Regions from separate parts of the Paenibacillus sp. S28 genome, predicted to be linked through region 1. Evidence: riboswitches for the same ligand, from Rfam matches in the RefSeq annotation. Region 1 holds a riboswitch; each other region holds the start of a gene.
What was found. A riboswitch is a leader RNA that binds a small molecule or an ion and turns the genes downstream of it on or off. The one in region 1 is predicted to bind cyclic di-AMP.
Positions count from the first base shown of each region.

Region 2: linked by a shared signal. The riboswitch ahead of IAE55_RS28050 (3D domain-containing protein) and the one ahead of IAE55_RS32925 (C40 family peptidase) in region 1 are both predicted to bind cyclic di-AMP.
Region 3: linked by a shared signal. The riboswitch ahead of IAE55_RS31835 (ubiquitin-like domain-containing protein) and the one ahead of IAE55_RS32925 (C40 family peptidase) in region 1 are both predicted to bind cyclic di-AMP.

Region 1 covers NZ_JACVTM010000030.1:5,576-10,723, forward strand. Annotated here, with positions in the region: gene IAE55_RS32910 (YwhD family protein) at 1-219, opposite strand, end outside; gene IAE55_RS32915 (M1 family metallopeptidase) at 372-2,360, shown strand; gene IAE55_RS32920 (hypothetical protein) at 2,371-3,213, shown strand; cyclic di-AMP (ydaO/yuaA leader) riboswitch at 3,487-3,624, shown strand; gene IAE55_RS32925 (C40 family peptidase) at 3,629-4,096, shown strand; cyclic di-AMP (ydaO/yuaA leader) riboswitch at 4,474-4,613, shown strand; gene IAE55_RS32930 (C40 family peptidase) at 4,617-5,108, shown strand.
Region 2 covers NZ_JACVTM010000017.1:49,304-54,451, forward strand. Annotated here, with positions in the region: partial or broken gene IAE55_RS34415 (ABC transporter permease subunit) at 1-280, shown strand, start outside; gene IAE55_RS28045 (amino acid ABC transporter ATP-binding protein) at 267-989, shown strand; cyclic di-AMP (ydaO/yuaA leader) riboswitch at 1,228-1,380, shown strand; gene IAE55_RS28050 (3D domain-containing protein) at 1,384-2,043, shown strand; gene IAE55_RS28055 (polysaccharide deacetylase family protein) at 2,117-2,959, opposite strand; gene IAE55_RS28060 (NADH:flavin oxidoreductase/NADH oxidase) at 3,231-4,253, shown strand; gene IAE55_RS28065 (PspA/IM30 family protein) at 4,499-5,148, shown strand, end outside.
Region 3 covers NZ_JACVTM010000026.1:10,689-15,836, forward strand. Annotated here, with positions in the region: gene IAE55_RS31825 (HD domain-containing protein) at 1-1,064, shown strand, start outside; gene IAE55_RS31830 (TatD family hydrolase) at 1,123-1,893, shown strand; cyclic di-AMP (ydaO/yuaA leader) riboswitch at 2,099-2,325, shown strand; gene IAE55_RS31835 (ubiquitin-like domain-containing protein) at 2,596-3,765, shown strand; gene rnmV (ribonuclease M5) at 3,994-4,548, shown strand; gene rsmA (16S rRNA (adenine(1518)-N(6)/adenine(1519)-N(6))-dimethyltransferase RsmA) at 4,545-5,148, shown strand, end outside.

The DNA of each region.
Region 1 (5,148 bases):
GACTTCCTCCCGGTTCGGCGTAAAGCGAATGCGGCGCTCCGGCTTGCTCTTGGCGTGCATTGCTCCGATATCGATGACGGCTTCGCCGCGGTCGATAATGACCGGAGAAATGTTGTTCAGATCGATAGAGCCTGCCCCAAAACCCATCTTGTGCTTGCTCTTGCCGCTGACGATATTCAGTGCGATGGGCTTCTTGCCTACCTGTTCCTTGTTGTCCATTTCCGATGTTCCTCCTATTTGAAAACAGAAACGCTGCGCTGCGCCTCCGCGATTTGTGGATACCCGTCCAACTTAATTTTATTTTAACTAATAATCGCTGGAAAGCCAACATATACATGCTGTAGATGCTTGTCAACGGGAGGTATTCGTATATGGCCCCAGCACGCGCCAAACTCGTCTTTTTATCCTTTCTCGTTCTTGTACTCCTGATTACGGGAACACTGTGGTTCGTCTTTAAGGATTCGCCCGAGTCCATGCCTTCCTACGCTCCGGATCAGGCCAAGCCTCCAGCGGCTTACAAGCCTCCGTCACCGATGGAGAGCGTTCAGCAGCCGACCGCGGAGGTGCTCAGCAAGCGGGTGGTGGAATATCACATCGATACGACCCTTGATCCGGACAGCCGGGTAATTAAAGGAACCCAGACCCTGACCTGGACTCATCCCGGCAAAAAAACGGTAAACGAGCTGTATTTTCACCTCTATCCGAACGCCTTCGCTTCCATGGATACGACGTTTATGAAGGAATCCGGCGGGAAGCTGCGCAATGACACGATGCCTGCCGACGGCTTTGGGTCCATGACACTGACTGCGATGAAGACTGCCGACGGTCTGTCGCTGATGCACCGGATTCAATACGTGCAGCCGGATGACGGCAATACGAAGGACAAGACCTTGATGAAGGTGCGTCTTCCGCGGCCGGTGAAACCAGGTGAAAGCATCACGCTGTCCATGCAATTCGAAGTCCAACTGCCCAAAATCTTCGCCCGAATGGGGACCGCCGGTAACTTTGTCATGGCCGGGCAATGGTTCCCCAAAATCGCCGTCTACGAGCCCGTGGGAACGCGCGGCCGGACGAGCGAGGGCTGGGACCTGCACCAGTACCACGGCAATTCGGAATTCTACTCCGATTTCGGCATTTACAGCGTCCGCATTCACGTACCGAAGAACTACACGGTGGCCGCAACCGGTTTCCCGGTGCAGAACTCACAGATCAAGAACGGCGAGAAGATCTATCAGTTCTACGCCGACGACGTACATGACTTTGCCTGGGCCGCATCCCCCGACTTTATCGTCGCCGAGGAGCCGTTCTCTTCAGCGGAGGTGCCCGGGGTCCGGATCAAGCTGTATCTCGATCCCGCCCACAAGGATTTGAAGGAGCGCTACTTCTACGCCGCCAAGGCCGCGCTTAAATATTTCAGCAAATGGTACGGGAAGTATCCGTATTCCACTCTATCTATCGTCGTTCCGCCCGAAGCAGGCAACGGGGCAGGCGGCATGGAGTATCCAACGCTGATTACGGCCTTCGGGGCCAAGGACGACTCCCCGGGTTACGACCTCGAGCGGACCGTCATCCATGAAATCGGCCATCAGTACTTCTACGGCATGATCGCCAGCAACGAGTTCGAGGAGGCCTGGCTGGACGAAGGCTTCACCTCCTATGCTGAGGATAAGCTGATGGAGCAGGAATACGGCGTCATCCCCAATCTGCCGATTCAGTCCTCGCTCATCGCTTCACCTGCGCCGCTGACCCAGGACGCCTGGAAATATACGTCGCAGAATCAATATGCACTGAACGTGTATTACCGCGGCAAGATGGTCCTGAAAGAAATGGAGACGCTGACCGGCGCCCAGACCATGAAGAAAATCATGTCCACCTATGCGAAGAAATACCGTTTCGAACATCCTGCCACGGCTGATTTTCAAAAGGTGGTCGAGCAGGTAACCAGCAAGTCGTGGCAAACCTTCTTCGATCAATATGTATACGGCAGCCAGATGGCGGATTTTTCGGTCGACGAAATTACGGTGCGCAAGGATAAAGATTCGGCGCAGCCCCGGTATGATTCTATGGTGAAGGTCAGCAAAAAGGGCGGCGATCTGCCGCAGGTGCCGATTCTGTTCACGTTTACGGACGGGCATCAGATCAAAAAGGTTTGGGACGTAAAGAACGCCAGCACCCAGTTCAAGCTGACATACAGCTCCCCGCTGGCCTGGGCCATGATCGATCCCGGCTATACGATCGTGCTGGAAAACAAACATGTGAACAACTACCTGAAGGCGGACATGGATCATAAAGTGCTCCTCCGCTGGAACGTAAGCATTACCAAGCTGATTGAAACCCTGCTTGGAAGTCTGTCCTGGTGAGGTGAGAGCAGTGAAATCCTATATTGTTAACGGTTGGAAAAGCGTCAAAGACCAATTTTATGTCATGATCATCATGTTCCTGTACCAGCTGCTCTGGGGCTACTTCCTGTACCGTCTGATCGATTCGGCGGTCGTGCCGCTGCTGATGCGGTATCCCGATCCCCCGCCGACCGAACTCAGCCAAGTCCTCTATTATGTGGAGGGACAAATGAGCTTAACCCAAAGCAGCACCGTGCATACCTACCTGTGGGTTCTGTTGGGGATGGTCGCCCTCCGCATGCTGCTGACCCCTTTTATCCACGCGGGCATCTTCTATGGCCTGCACCGGGAGCATCAGGGGGAACGCGGACTGTTTTTCTTCCAGGGCATGAAGCTGCACGGCAAAACGGTGTTTCTTTTTCACCTGATCGAATGGGTGCTTATCGCCGCTCCGTTATACTGGATGATCCCGAAGATGTATCCAATCCTGCTCAGCGCGATCCAAAACCATGCCCAGCTGCTTCACTGCATCCCGTACATTGCAGTCTGGCTTCTGTACTGCTACATCGTCCATCAGATGATTCTGTTCATGCAGTTTGGCAAAACCGGTGGAACCAGCATGTTCTCCTCGCTCTGGATCTGCCTGCGAAGCGCGCTGCCGGTCATCGGTATATCCGTTCTGCTGGGCGCGGTCAGCCTGCTCTTGTATGGCATTACCAGCAGCGTCTCTCTGATCTGGGCAGGGCTTGCCACCCTGATTATCCAACAGGGCTATCATATGGTCAGCTGTATCTTTAAATTATGGAATATCTCCTCCCAATATGATTTGTGGCATCAGCAAATGAACCGTACGAAAAAAAATATTTCGGAATAGTTAAAATTTTGTCATCACTTTAATCCGCTGATAAAAGAAGAACCCCGTCTCTTTCTGTTGAAAAGAGGCGGGGTTTTTGTTGTAAAATGATTGTTAACCATTTGCCAAAGTATAAATCCTCTGTTAAAATAATCCGAGTACGAACTTAGTAACAACTTTGTAATCTTTGCTGTAACGATTTTGACTTTGCTGTAACTGATTTCATCATTTGTCCGTTCATTTGATTGGTATGTACGATTATAGGTAACTTGTCAGCATGTCCATTTCCGGTGCAATCATCACGAGCCGAATTCCCGGGCACCAGGAAGCGGGGGATCCAATTTTGGGTGAATTGATCTCGCTACAGAGGGATCATAGGGGACCTTCTACCGAATCCTTAAGCTAACCTCGCAGGCATTGGAAGGGGTTTATTTTTTTGAAGAAGAAGTTGGCAGCCGCAGCGCTGGGCCTTACACTTGCGTTCTCCATGGGCACCGGCAGCGTATTTGCGGATTCATCTCTGAATCACATCGTTAACAACACGATCGGCGTTTCTTACAAAACCGGCGGAACAACTACGAACGGCTTCGATTGCTCCGGTTTTACCCGTTACGTGTACCAAAAGCTGGGGTTAACCCTCCCGCGTGTATCGGCTGCGCAATATAAAACAGGTACCGCTGTTTCCAAAAGCCAGCTGAGAGCAGGAGACCTTGTTTTCTTTAACACCCTAGGCGCAGGCGTTTCCCATGTCGGCATTTACATCGGCAACGGAAAATTCGCGCACGCGTCCTCTTCGAAAGGCGTTACCATTAGCAAACTGAGCCAAAGCTACTACGCCAACCGCTACGTTGGCGCCAAACGGGTCATGAGTACGGCCAAATACCAAGCTGCGGTTTACAATTGATTATCTCTCGAAAACAATGCATATCCAGAACAACCCGCGCCGCTGATTTTTGCCGAAATCGCCCCGCGGGTTTGTTGTTACTTATTAGACGTACGAACCACCGAAAAGGTAACAGCATTTCAAAAAAATTTTTTAAACGAGTAAATCCACGATTTTCTCCTGTTTTTTCCACCCTTGTCATTTCTTTTACCCACTCGTCCAACAAATAAACATCATTTCCTATAATTTTTCCTACAAATCTTCTTTTTCTGTTAGAAACAATTGCCAAAGTCCGATTCCTTTGTTACAATAGTCCCAGCGATAGTAACAACTTTGTAATCTTTACCTGACACAAAGTTGCGAACGAATAAGAAGTAACAGGGAATTATACATAGTGTAAAAAGTTCATGCCGAATTTCCTCACACTAAGGAAAGCGGGGGAACCAGTTATGGGTGAATTGATCTTGCTTCAGAGGGATCATAGGGGGCCTTCTACCGAATCCTTAAGCTAACCTCGCAGGCGCCGGAAGGGGTATTTTACTTGAAGAAGAAACTTGCAGCAGCAGTCATGAGTTTCGCCATCGTGCTCACGGTCGGCACAGGAAGCGCTTTCGCGGATTCCAAGATGGATAAAGTGATCGACAGTGCGATCGGAACCAAGTACAGAACGGGCGGAACCACAACAAGCGGATTTGACTGCTCGGGATTTACAATGTACGTATTTGATCAATTGGGCATCGATCTGCCCCATCAGTCTGGATCCCAGTTCAGCATGGGTTCGGCCGTATCCCGCAGTGATCTGAGAGCAGGCGACTTGGTATTCTTTAATACATCGGGAGCCGGAGTATCCCATGTCGGAATTTACGTCGGCGACGGAAAATTCGCACATGCCTCCACTTCTCGCGGTGTGATCATCAGCTCTCTGAGCGACAGCTACTACGTCAACCGCTACGTTGGCGCCAAACGAATCATGAGTACGGATAAATACAAAACCGCCGCCGTCGATTCCGAGGACGTAGATGACGTCCAGTAATGCAGGTAAAGCAAGGGTACGAGATCCCGTAGAATGAGAT
Region 2 (5,148 bases), on a different contig from region 1:
GCGCAGCATGACGATGCGGTACATCGTGCTGCCCCAAGCTGTAAAAAGCGTGCTGCCGGCCATCGGTAACGAGTTTATTACGATTATCAAGGAATCATCCATCGTATCGTTTATCGGCGTCACCGACTTGATGTACCAGTCGGGGGCTATCCAAGGGATTACGTATGATTACCTCAGTCCGCTGCTGGTCATTGCAGCCATCTACTTCATTATGACGTTTACCTTGTCCAAGCTGCTGGGGGCATTTGAAAGGAGGCTGAATACCGATGATCAGCGTTAAAGATTTGCGCAAATCGTTCGGCAAGCTGGAGATTCTGAAAGGGATCGACATCGACATCGCCAAAGGCGAGGTCGTCGTCGTGATCGGCCCCAGCGGCTCGGGAAAAAGTACCTTTCTCCGCTGTTTGAATCTGCTCGAAACTCCTACAGGGGGACAGATCACGTTTGAAGGTGAGCCAATTACGGACAAACGTCACAACATCAATGCCACACGCGAAAAAATGGGCATGGTGTTCCAGCATTTCAACCTGTTCCCGCATAAATCGGTGCTGCAGAACCTCATGCTGGCGCCGGTTAAGGTGAAAAAGCAGCCGCCGGCCGAGGCGGAACGGATTGCCCTTGACCTGCTGCGCACGGTCGGATTATCCGACAAGAAGGATGCGTATCCGTCCCAGCTGTCAGGCGGGCAGAAGCAGCGGATCGCCATCGCGCGGGCGCTGGCCATGCAGCCCCACGTCATGCTCTTTGACGAGCCGACTTCGGCGCTGGACCCGGAAATGGTCGGCGAAGTGCTGGAGGTCATGAAGAAGCTCGCAGAGGGCGGCATGACGATGGTCATCGTAACCCATGAAATGGGATTTGCCCGGGAAGTCGGCGACCGGATCGTCTTTATGGACGGCGGACAAATTGTCGAGCAGGGGACGCCTGCAGAAGTGTTCGGTAACCCGCAAAACAGCCGCACGAAAGATTTTCTGAGCAAGGTCCTTTGACCAAGAGCCTGCATCTACAAATGATAAAGCCCTGGACGAGAATAATACTCATCCAGGGCTTTTTTTGTACCTTTTCATGAATAAATCGTTAAAATGAATGAAGATGTTGTAACTTTTTTGAAAGGAATTGAGCGGTTGCTCCCTTGATTAAGTCAGCTAACAACTCTATATAAAGCCTGATATTTCGAGGCTTTTGTATTGGTAACATTTTCATGCGCACAGGTTACAAAATTGTGATATATTTGTTGAGCCGAAACTTTTAAGGTAAAGTGCGGGGGATGTAATTTGTGTACATAGTACGCTTGGGGTGAATCGCACCAACAGGGCGTAGGGTTGTCTCCTCAATCCGAATCCGACAGCTAACTTCGCAGGCATCACGACTTAAGGAGGAACCATGAAAAGACTTAAAGGAATCAAGACACTTGCAGCCATCATCGGCATTTCTCTGGCGGTACAGGCGGTACCCACGTTTGCGGACTCGGTCCATGTAGCGAAGGATGGAGACACCTTCTATACACTATCTAAACAATATGGCGTTAATTTGAATCAACTGATGAATGCAAATCCGAATGTACAAGCAACCAATATTTATCCGGGCCTGAAATTAAACGTTCCCGGAGCAAGCACAGCCAAGGCATTTGCCGCAGAGGACAGCGGCTCCATCATCACGGCTGCTTCCCTGAACGTCAACGGCGATGACAAAGTCGTGGAAGCATGGGGTAAAACCTTCGATTACTCCAAAACGCTGGACGTCCGAGCTACGGCATACTCTTCCGCAGCTAGCGAAAACGGCAAGTGGGGCGCAGTGGATTACTTCGGCAACCCGCTGAAGCTGGGCACGATCGCGGTTGACCCGTCCGTTATTCCATTGGGAACGAAAGTGCTCGTTACCGGTCACAGCTTCCCGGGCCTCCCGAAGAAAGCCTTCGTAGCGACAGCTAAGGATACCGGCAGCGCGATTAAGGGGAAACGCATCGACATTTTCGTGCCTGGCAGCCCGGAAAGCGTCAGTGCCTTCGGATTCCAGGACGTTGAGCTGTACTTCATTAAATAGTCAATGCTATTCATAATAACACGGAAAAACCGGCTTTTGTACTCAAGCCGGTTTTTTTTGTACCCTCAGCGCGTTACTTGTCTTTTGGAACGTGAAGTAACCTCGGCAGCGTGACGAATGAATAGCCTTTATTTTTCAAGGTCCGAATAATGTCCGGAAGGGCATCGATCGTACCGCTGAGATTGGACGTGGTTCCGCCTCCCGCATGCTGAAGAATGATCGAGCCTTGCCCAACGGTGGACAGCACGTTGCGCTTGACCGCTTCCTTGCCGATTCCTTTCCAATCCAGCGAATCGACGTTCCAGTTTACGATTTTGTAGCCCTGCTGCTTGGCCCAGCGCAGTTGGCGTTCCGTGATGTCTCCATAAGGCGGCCTGATCAGCTTGGGCTTATAACCGACGATGCCGTAAAGCGTGTTCTCCGTCCGCTTAATCTCGGCTACATATTCGTCCATCTCCAATTTGTGAAACACGGGATGATTATAGGAGTGGTTTCCGATCACATGTCCTTCACGGACGATGCGCTCGACCAGCTCGGGATGCTTCTTCGCCCGGCTGCCCATCACAAAAAAGGTGGCTTTAATATGATGGGCTTTGAGCACATCCAGGATCTGAGGAGTAAACCTGGGATCCGGCACGTCATCAAAGGTTAGGGCCACCTCTTTGACGCGCGGACCGTGAATTTTGAACGTTTCGGGATATTTTTTGATCAGCTGGCCGAGCGTAAGGATCTGCTGTTCCTTCCGCTTTTCTTTCGCCTCCCGGCTGCTGGTTTCCCGTGCAGGTTCGGAACCTGACGGATGTTTCGGGGGTTCACCGCCTTGAGCGGCGGCTGCCAGCCGCCCGGACTGCCAAGGACAGATCAACAACAAAATCAGCAGGGAAGACAGCAATGTGCATAACAGCTTCTTTTTCATCCGTCTCGACTCCTTTCCACCGCGGACAAACAGCGAAAACATGATTATCCTTGTTATGTCCATAAGTTGATGCAATTATGTTGCTTTAAATCAGATGCTGGGCCACATTTTCATATCGTTCGGCAAAGCGTGTATAATAGAACTGATGGATTACGGTCGCTGCACGTTGGCCGTAACCGCGAGGTATGGACAATGAGCGGCGGCGCTGCAATCATATAACCCTGTTGTCATATAGGCTTAATCACATACAACATAAAGGAGACACGAAGCAATGGCAGATCTATTTACACCTTATGTACTTAAAGGATTATCTCTGAAAAACCGGATTGTTATGCCTCCGATGTGCCAATATTCGGTACAGGCTGAGGACGGGATTCCTAACAATTGGCATTATGTCCATTATGTATCCCGCGCAGTCGGCGGAGCCGGATTGATTATCGTAGAGATGACGGGGGTTCATCCCGACGGACGGATTACGAACCGGGATACGGGAATATGGGATGACGGGCAGATCCCTGCTTACCGCAAAATCGTCGACGAAGTGCACGCCTATGGCACAAGGATCGGCATCCAGTTGGGCCATGCCGGCCGCAAGGCGGAAGACGCGAACCCGCCTGTAGCTCCATCGGCCATCCGCTTTGACGAAAAATATAAAATTCCGAGAGCTTTGTCCACCGAAGAGGTCCAGAGTTTAGTTACCGCCTATGGGGAAGCGGCCCGGCGCGCGGTGGAGGCTGGCTTTGATACGGTGGAGATACACGGCGCTCACGGCTATTTAATCCATCAGTTCCATTCTCCGCTGACCAACCGAAGAGACGATGCGTATGGAAAAGACCTGGCTTTGTTCGGAGAAGAAGTCGTTAAAGCCGTCAAGAAGGCGGTCCCTGAAGACATGCCTGTTCTGATGAGAGTGTCAGCCAAGGAGTACGTGGACGGCGGTTATGACGTCGATTACTGCGCGGAAATCTGCCAACGATACCGGGATGCGGGCGTGGACGTATTTCATATTTCCTCCGGCGGTGAAGGTCATATCGGATCGAACGGCGGACCGAAGGCCGGCTCGGGGTACCAGGTGGAATTGGCGGAGCAAATGAAGGCAAAGCTGGATGTGCCGGTAATCGCTGTCGGCCGCTTGGAAAATTACGAGGAAGCGCAGCAGGTGGTGCTGGAAGGAAAGGCGGATCTGGTCGCAGTCGGCAGAGGCATGCTGAAGGATCCTTACTGGGCGCTCCATGCGGCTCAAGAGCTGAACGGAGAACAGAAGATCCCGAAACAGTACTTGCGCGCATTTTAACGAGGCACTGCGGAGATAAAGCTAATCAAGCATTCACAACAAAACGCTGGAGTCAGATCGGTTGGATCGGCTCCCGCGTTTTTTTAAACGGTAAACATAGCCTTGAATGAAGGCTCATTGCTGCTATATTATGGAAGATGAACAAACCCGAAAAAAATTTTGGCGATTTTTGAAACGGTCCTAAAACTGCTGCGTAAAAGAGTATCAAGAAGAACACATTAACCTTTCAGGAGGAACAAGAAACCATGGCTATTTTCAAAAGACTGCGCGATTTAACAATGTCCAATATTAATGCGATTATCGATAAGGCAGAAGACCCGATCAAGATGACGGACCAATATATCCGCGATATGACCGAAGATTTGGAAGACGCGGAGAAGGCTGTAGCCGCTCAAATCGCTATCGAGAAAAAATTCAAGCAGCTGTACGAAGAGCAGCAGGCGCTCGTTGAGAAGCGTACCCAGCAGGCACACACCGCAGCCCAGGCACAGAACGTTGAGCTGGCCCGCCGTGCGCTGGAAGAGAAAAAATCGGCTGAGCAGAAAATGAACGAATACAAAGCAAGCTACGACCAGAACAAGGCTTCGGCCGACAATCTCCGTGCCAAGCTTGAGGAAATGCGCAAGCAGCTCACCGAAATGAAGAACAAAAGAGAGACACTGGTAGCCCGCTACAATGCGGCCAAAGCGCAAACCGAAATCAACAAGGCGATGAACGGCTTCAGCACCGATTCTGCGACGAACGGCATGAAGCGGATGGAAGAGAAGATGCTGCAGATGGAGGCGCAAGCCGAAGCCAGCAACGAAATGTCCGCCAAAGGCAAATCGCTCGACGACGAGTTCGAACAGCTCGGCAAGGATAAAGAGGTCGAAGATGAGCTGGCAGCGCTCATGAA
Region 3 (5,148 bases), on a different contig from region 1:
CGCAATTTGAGCGCAGCGGATATCCGGATTGGCCGAAAGAAGAGAGGCTGCTGACGCTGTGTGCGGCGCTGCTGCACGACCTGGGACACGGCCCCTTTTCCCATTCGATTGAAGAGGCCTTTCATATGAATCATGAAGACTGGACGCGCCGGATTGTCACCGGAGATACGGAAGTGAATGACATTTTGAGCGAGATTGCCCCGGACTTCCCGGACAAGGTTTCCGCCGTCATCGCGAAGACCTATGATAAACCGATTGTGGTGAACCTCGTTTCAAGCCCCTTGGATGCCGACCGGATGGATTACCTGCTTCGGGATGCCTATTACACCGGGGTGAACTACGGTACGATTGATATTGACCGTATTCTGCGGATGCTCCGTCCTTACCAGGGGAGAGTGGTGGTCAAAGAGTCCGGGATGCATGCCGTGGAGGATTATTTAATGTCCAGGTACCAGATGTACTGGCAGGTCTACTTCCATCCGGTAACCCGCAGTTCGGAAATTATTTTGCGCCAAATTTTCCGGCGGGCCAAGGAGCTGTACCAGGATGGTTATCCATTTGGCTTTATGGTCGAGCCGCTGCCGCAGCTCTTTGAAGACAAACTGGACGTGCAAGCTTATCTGAAGCTGGACGAGGCGCTGATTCAAACGGCTTTCCTCCAGTGGTCCTATGAGGACGACCGCATACTCAGCGAGCTGTGCACCCGATTTATGCACCGTAAACTGTATAAATATGTAGAAATGGACTCCGTCGATTTGGAAATGATCGATGAAATCCGCCGGGAGTTTGGACAAGCTGGAATGAACCCAGAATATGATCTGGAGATTGATTTTCCGACCGATCTTCCTTACGATGTATTTCGTCCGGGTGACGAGTCGAGCCAGAAACAGATCCTACTGCTCGACCGCCAGGAGCAGCTGCGGGAAATATCCGAGGTGTCGGATATTGTCCGTTCCATCAGCGGCATTCACCGCGGGAAATATCACTTGTATTATCCGGAAGATAAACTAGAAAAGGCGATAACCGATCTTTCTCCTTCGATTTCTCGCATTTTCAAGCTTTAATGACAAAATACCGTACGAAAAGGAACATGGGGTACCGACAAGAAGGGAGTTCAAATTCATGGAACTGTTCGACACGCACACCCATCTGGATGCGCAACAATTCGACGAGGACCGGGAGCGGGTCATTGACAATGCCGTACAAGCCGGTGTAACCCGGATGATCAACGTTGGCTTTAACCGGGAGACGATTCCATCGACGATGAAGCTGGTGGAAACGTATGATTTTATATATGCGGCCATAGGCTGGCATCCGCAGGACGCCGTTTTTATGCAGGAAGGCGATCTGGAGTGGATTGCATCCTTATGCAGTCATCCCAAGGTGGTGGCCATCGGTGAAATTGGACTGGATTACTACTGGGACACCTCGCCGAAGGATGTGCAGCACCGGGTCCTCCGCCAGCAGATCGGACTGGCCCGAGAGCTCAACATGCCAATTGTTATACATAACCGGGACGCCCATGAGGATATTGTGAAAATATTACGGGAAGAGAAGGCCGGCGAGGTCGGCGGCGTCATGCATTCGTTCTCGGGGAGCTGGGAAACCGCGAAGCTGTGCCTGAATATGGGCTTCCATCTTTCGTTTGGCGGACCGATTACGTTCAAGAATGCCAGAGTTCCCAAAGAGGTCCTAGCTCAGGTTCCGATGGACAGGCTGCTCATCGAAACCGACTCCCCTTATCTCACGCCGCATCCTTTCCGAGGAAAGAGAAACGAGTCGGCAAACGTCCGTCTGGTCGCTGAAGCGGCAGCCCTGATTAAGGGGGTTGACCTGGAGGAAATTGCCCGGATTACCACCCAAAATGGGCTGGAACGATTTGGAATTGTGTGAAATCGGGAGAAAAACAGCCGAAAAAATGAGCATGAGCGAATGATTAAAGAATTTTAACAAACAAAACGCCGAATATTACATTTTTTTAACCACTTTTTCAAATAAACGTGGTTGATTACTGCTTTACAACATGCATCAAAACAGGATATCATCTTTTCAGTGAATCATTGAGCTGTCGTTAAGGTCTTACCTTCGCAGCTTTCATGAACCAGTCTCGCTGAGTCTCCCGCATGGGAGAACGGGGGAACCAATACTGGAGCGGGTCATGACAGACCGGAAGTGGTCCCATGCCCGCAAGCGTATTTGATTTCTTTCTTGGGTCTCTGGGGTGAATTGAACGGCTTTACGCCATGAGCGTAAGGACGCGAATAGGGCGGCTCTCTTTCGCCCGAACCCGACAGCTAACCCCGTAAGCGGATAAAGAGAGGTACCCTCGTGCATGACAATTCCGATATTCAGACATCCGGAAGCCACGAAAGAGTCCTCGTAAGCTCTTTTCTATCGGCTTCTTTTGTTTTGAATAAAGGAGAGGCAGTCATCATACTGTTGTATAACAGGAGGTGACAAATCATGATGGAGAGATTGGTTCATGGTGCAAGAACGCATGCTTTCTGTGGGTTCTTGTAAAAAATTGAGTATAGTCGCGTCAAATACAATCATGCATAACTCTAGACGGCGAGGCTATGAAGGAGGATCGAGAAAGTGGGCGTTTTCCAACCAGAGAAGACCCATGATTCAAAAATCTCCAGCATGTCTTACGCATTGCGATGGAAGCATGAGAATTTGCGCCAGATCTCCACTGCAGCTATCGTTTCAATCGCGGTTACCCTGATGATCTTGCTGCTCGTGTACAGTCAATCGCGAAAACAAGTTTATTTGGTAGTAGACGGTCAAATGAAATCTGTACAGACCAATACATCTTTACTTCAAGAAATGCTGGATGAGCAGGAAATCAGTCTGAAACCCGAGGACCAAATATCGATGCCGCTGAGCGGGGCTATATCCGACGGCGACAAGGTCGTGATCGACCGCGCGAGTCCTGTGAAAGTGACGGCTGATGGTGCAACGAAGCATTTGTATACAACGGCCAAAACGGTCGGCGACGTGCTGAAAGAAACCGGCGTCAAAGTCAAGGAAACGGACATTGTGACTCCGGCTGTCGAAACGGCGGTCTCCACCAACACGGACATCCGGATCGTCCGGATGAACAAACAAGTGGTACAGCGTCATGAATCCCTCCCCTTCCGGGTGGTCAAAACCTCCGACCCCAGCATTTACAAAGGCGAGTCGCGGGTGATTCAGCAGGGAGCTCCTGGCGTCATGGTGCAGTACATTGAGAAGAAGTACAAAGACGGCAAGCTGGTGTCCATGAAAATGGTGGGCAAAAAAGTGCAGACGGTGACCAAGGATAAGGTCATTGCCGTCGGCACGAAGAAAAAGCCTGTTCCCGTAGTGACCGAAGTCAAAACAGCCGTTGCCAAAGCTTCTTCTACCCCTGCCAAGGTGAAGAAGGTCAGCAGCAGCAGTAACAACCGGGTCAGCAAGGCTGGCGTTGACTTTTCCTACAAGAAGCTGATCAAAGTATCCATGACCGCTTATTCGTCTGGCGAGTCCGGAGTCGGCACACGCACCGCCACAGGAACACGCGTCACGGAAGGCCGCACGATTGCGGTTGATCCAAGCGTCATTCCTTTGGGATGGTGGGTTTACATTGAAGGCGTTGGCTTCCGTCGTGCGGAAGACACAGGCGGAGCCATTAAGGGAAATAAAATCGATATATACTACGATTCCGTCCAGCAGGCACGCAACTTTGGCCGTAAATCCGGCCTTAAGGTGTACGTGATCGGTCCGGTCAAACCGGAGCTGAACTAATTTCGTTTTACTTTGCCATTCTAATGTTATAGTATTATGATCATGAAAATGTCATGCTAAAGAAGAGGAGCTTTCCTCTTCTTTTTGTTGTTAATTTACAGCAGTTTGTCTATACCGGGACCCCGCAAAGTACCTGAACAGGCATCACGGTTATGCCCACTTGCAGGGATACTTGGCTGTCCGGCGGCATTGACGGGTATAATGTACTCGAAAGGAAGACAGGAAATCATGATTAAAGAAGTCATTGTGGTGGAAGGCCGGGATGATACCGTGGCCGTGAAGCGGGCGGTGGATGCCGATACGATCGAGACAGGCGGCTCGGCCATCAATGCGCGTATACTCCAGCGGATCGCGCTGGCTCAGGAGCGGCGGGGGGTCATTGTGCTGACGGACCCGGACCACGCCGGCGAAAGAATCCGCAAAATCATTTCGGCCAAGGTGCCCGGCTGCAAGCATGCGTTTATCCCGGAGGCCGATGCGACCCGCAAGGGGGATATCGGTGTGGAGAACGCCTCGCCTGCGGCGATCCGCAGAGCTCTGGAGCGGGTTCACACCTCTTATGAGGGCGCGGAAAGCCAGATCGACATGGAGGACCTGATGGAGGCGGGGCTGCTGGTGCACCCGGATGCCGCCGCCCGGCGGATGGCGATGGGCAACCTCCTCGGTATCGGCTACTGCAATGGCAAGCAATTTTATAAGCGACTCGCTATATTTCAAATATCCCGCGAAGAATTCGCGGATGCGCTTGCCCGTATCGAAGATGAAGGAGGCCGGACAACGTGAACGGCATGGACGACATCGCCACACCAAGGCGAACCAAAGAAATCATCCAGCGCCACGGCTTTTCATTCAAGAAGAGCCTGGGGCAAAATTTTTTGATCGACCAAAATATTTTAAATAAAATCGTGGATGCGGCCGGACTTGATTCCACCAAGGGTGCCCTGGAGATCGGTCCCGGTATCGGCGCCCTGACCGAAAAGCTGGCCCAGCAGGCAGGGGCCGTCACGGCGGTTGAGATCGACCAGAGGCTGATTCCGATCCTCGAGGAGGTTCTCGCCCCATACCCCGGCGTAAAGGTTCATCATGGGGATGTACTGAAGACGGACCTCGCTGCGCTGTTTAAGAGTAATTTTGCCGGCGTATCCAAAGTCAGCGTTGTGGCCAACCTTCCGTACTATGTGACGACGCCGATCTTGATGAAGCTGCTGGAGGAGCGGCTCCCGCTGGAGAACATCGTCGTGATGATCCAGAAGGAGGTGGCGGACCGGATGGCCGCCCGGCCGGGCACGAAGGATTACGGCAGCCTGAGCATTGCCGTGCAGTATTACAGCGTGCCGGAGCTGGTGTGTATCGTGCCGAAGACGGTATTCATTCCGCAGCCGA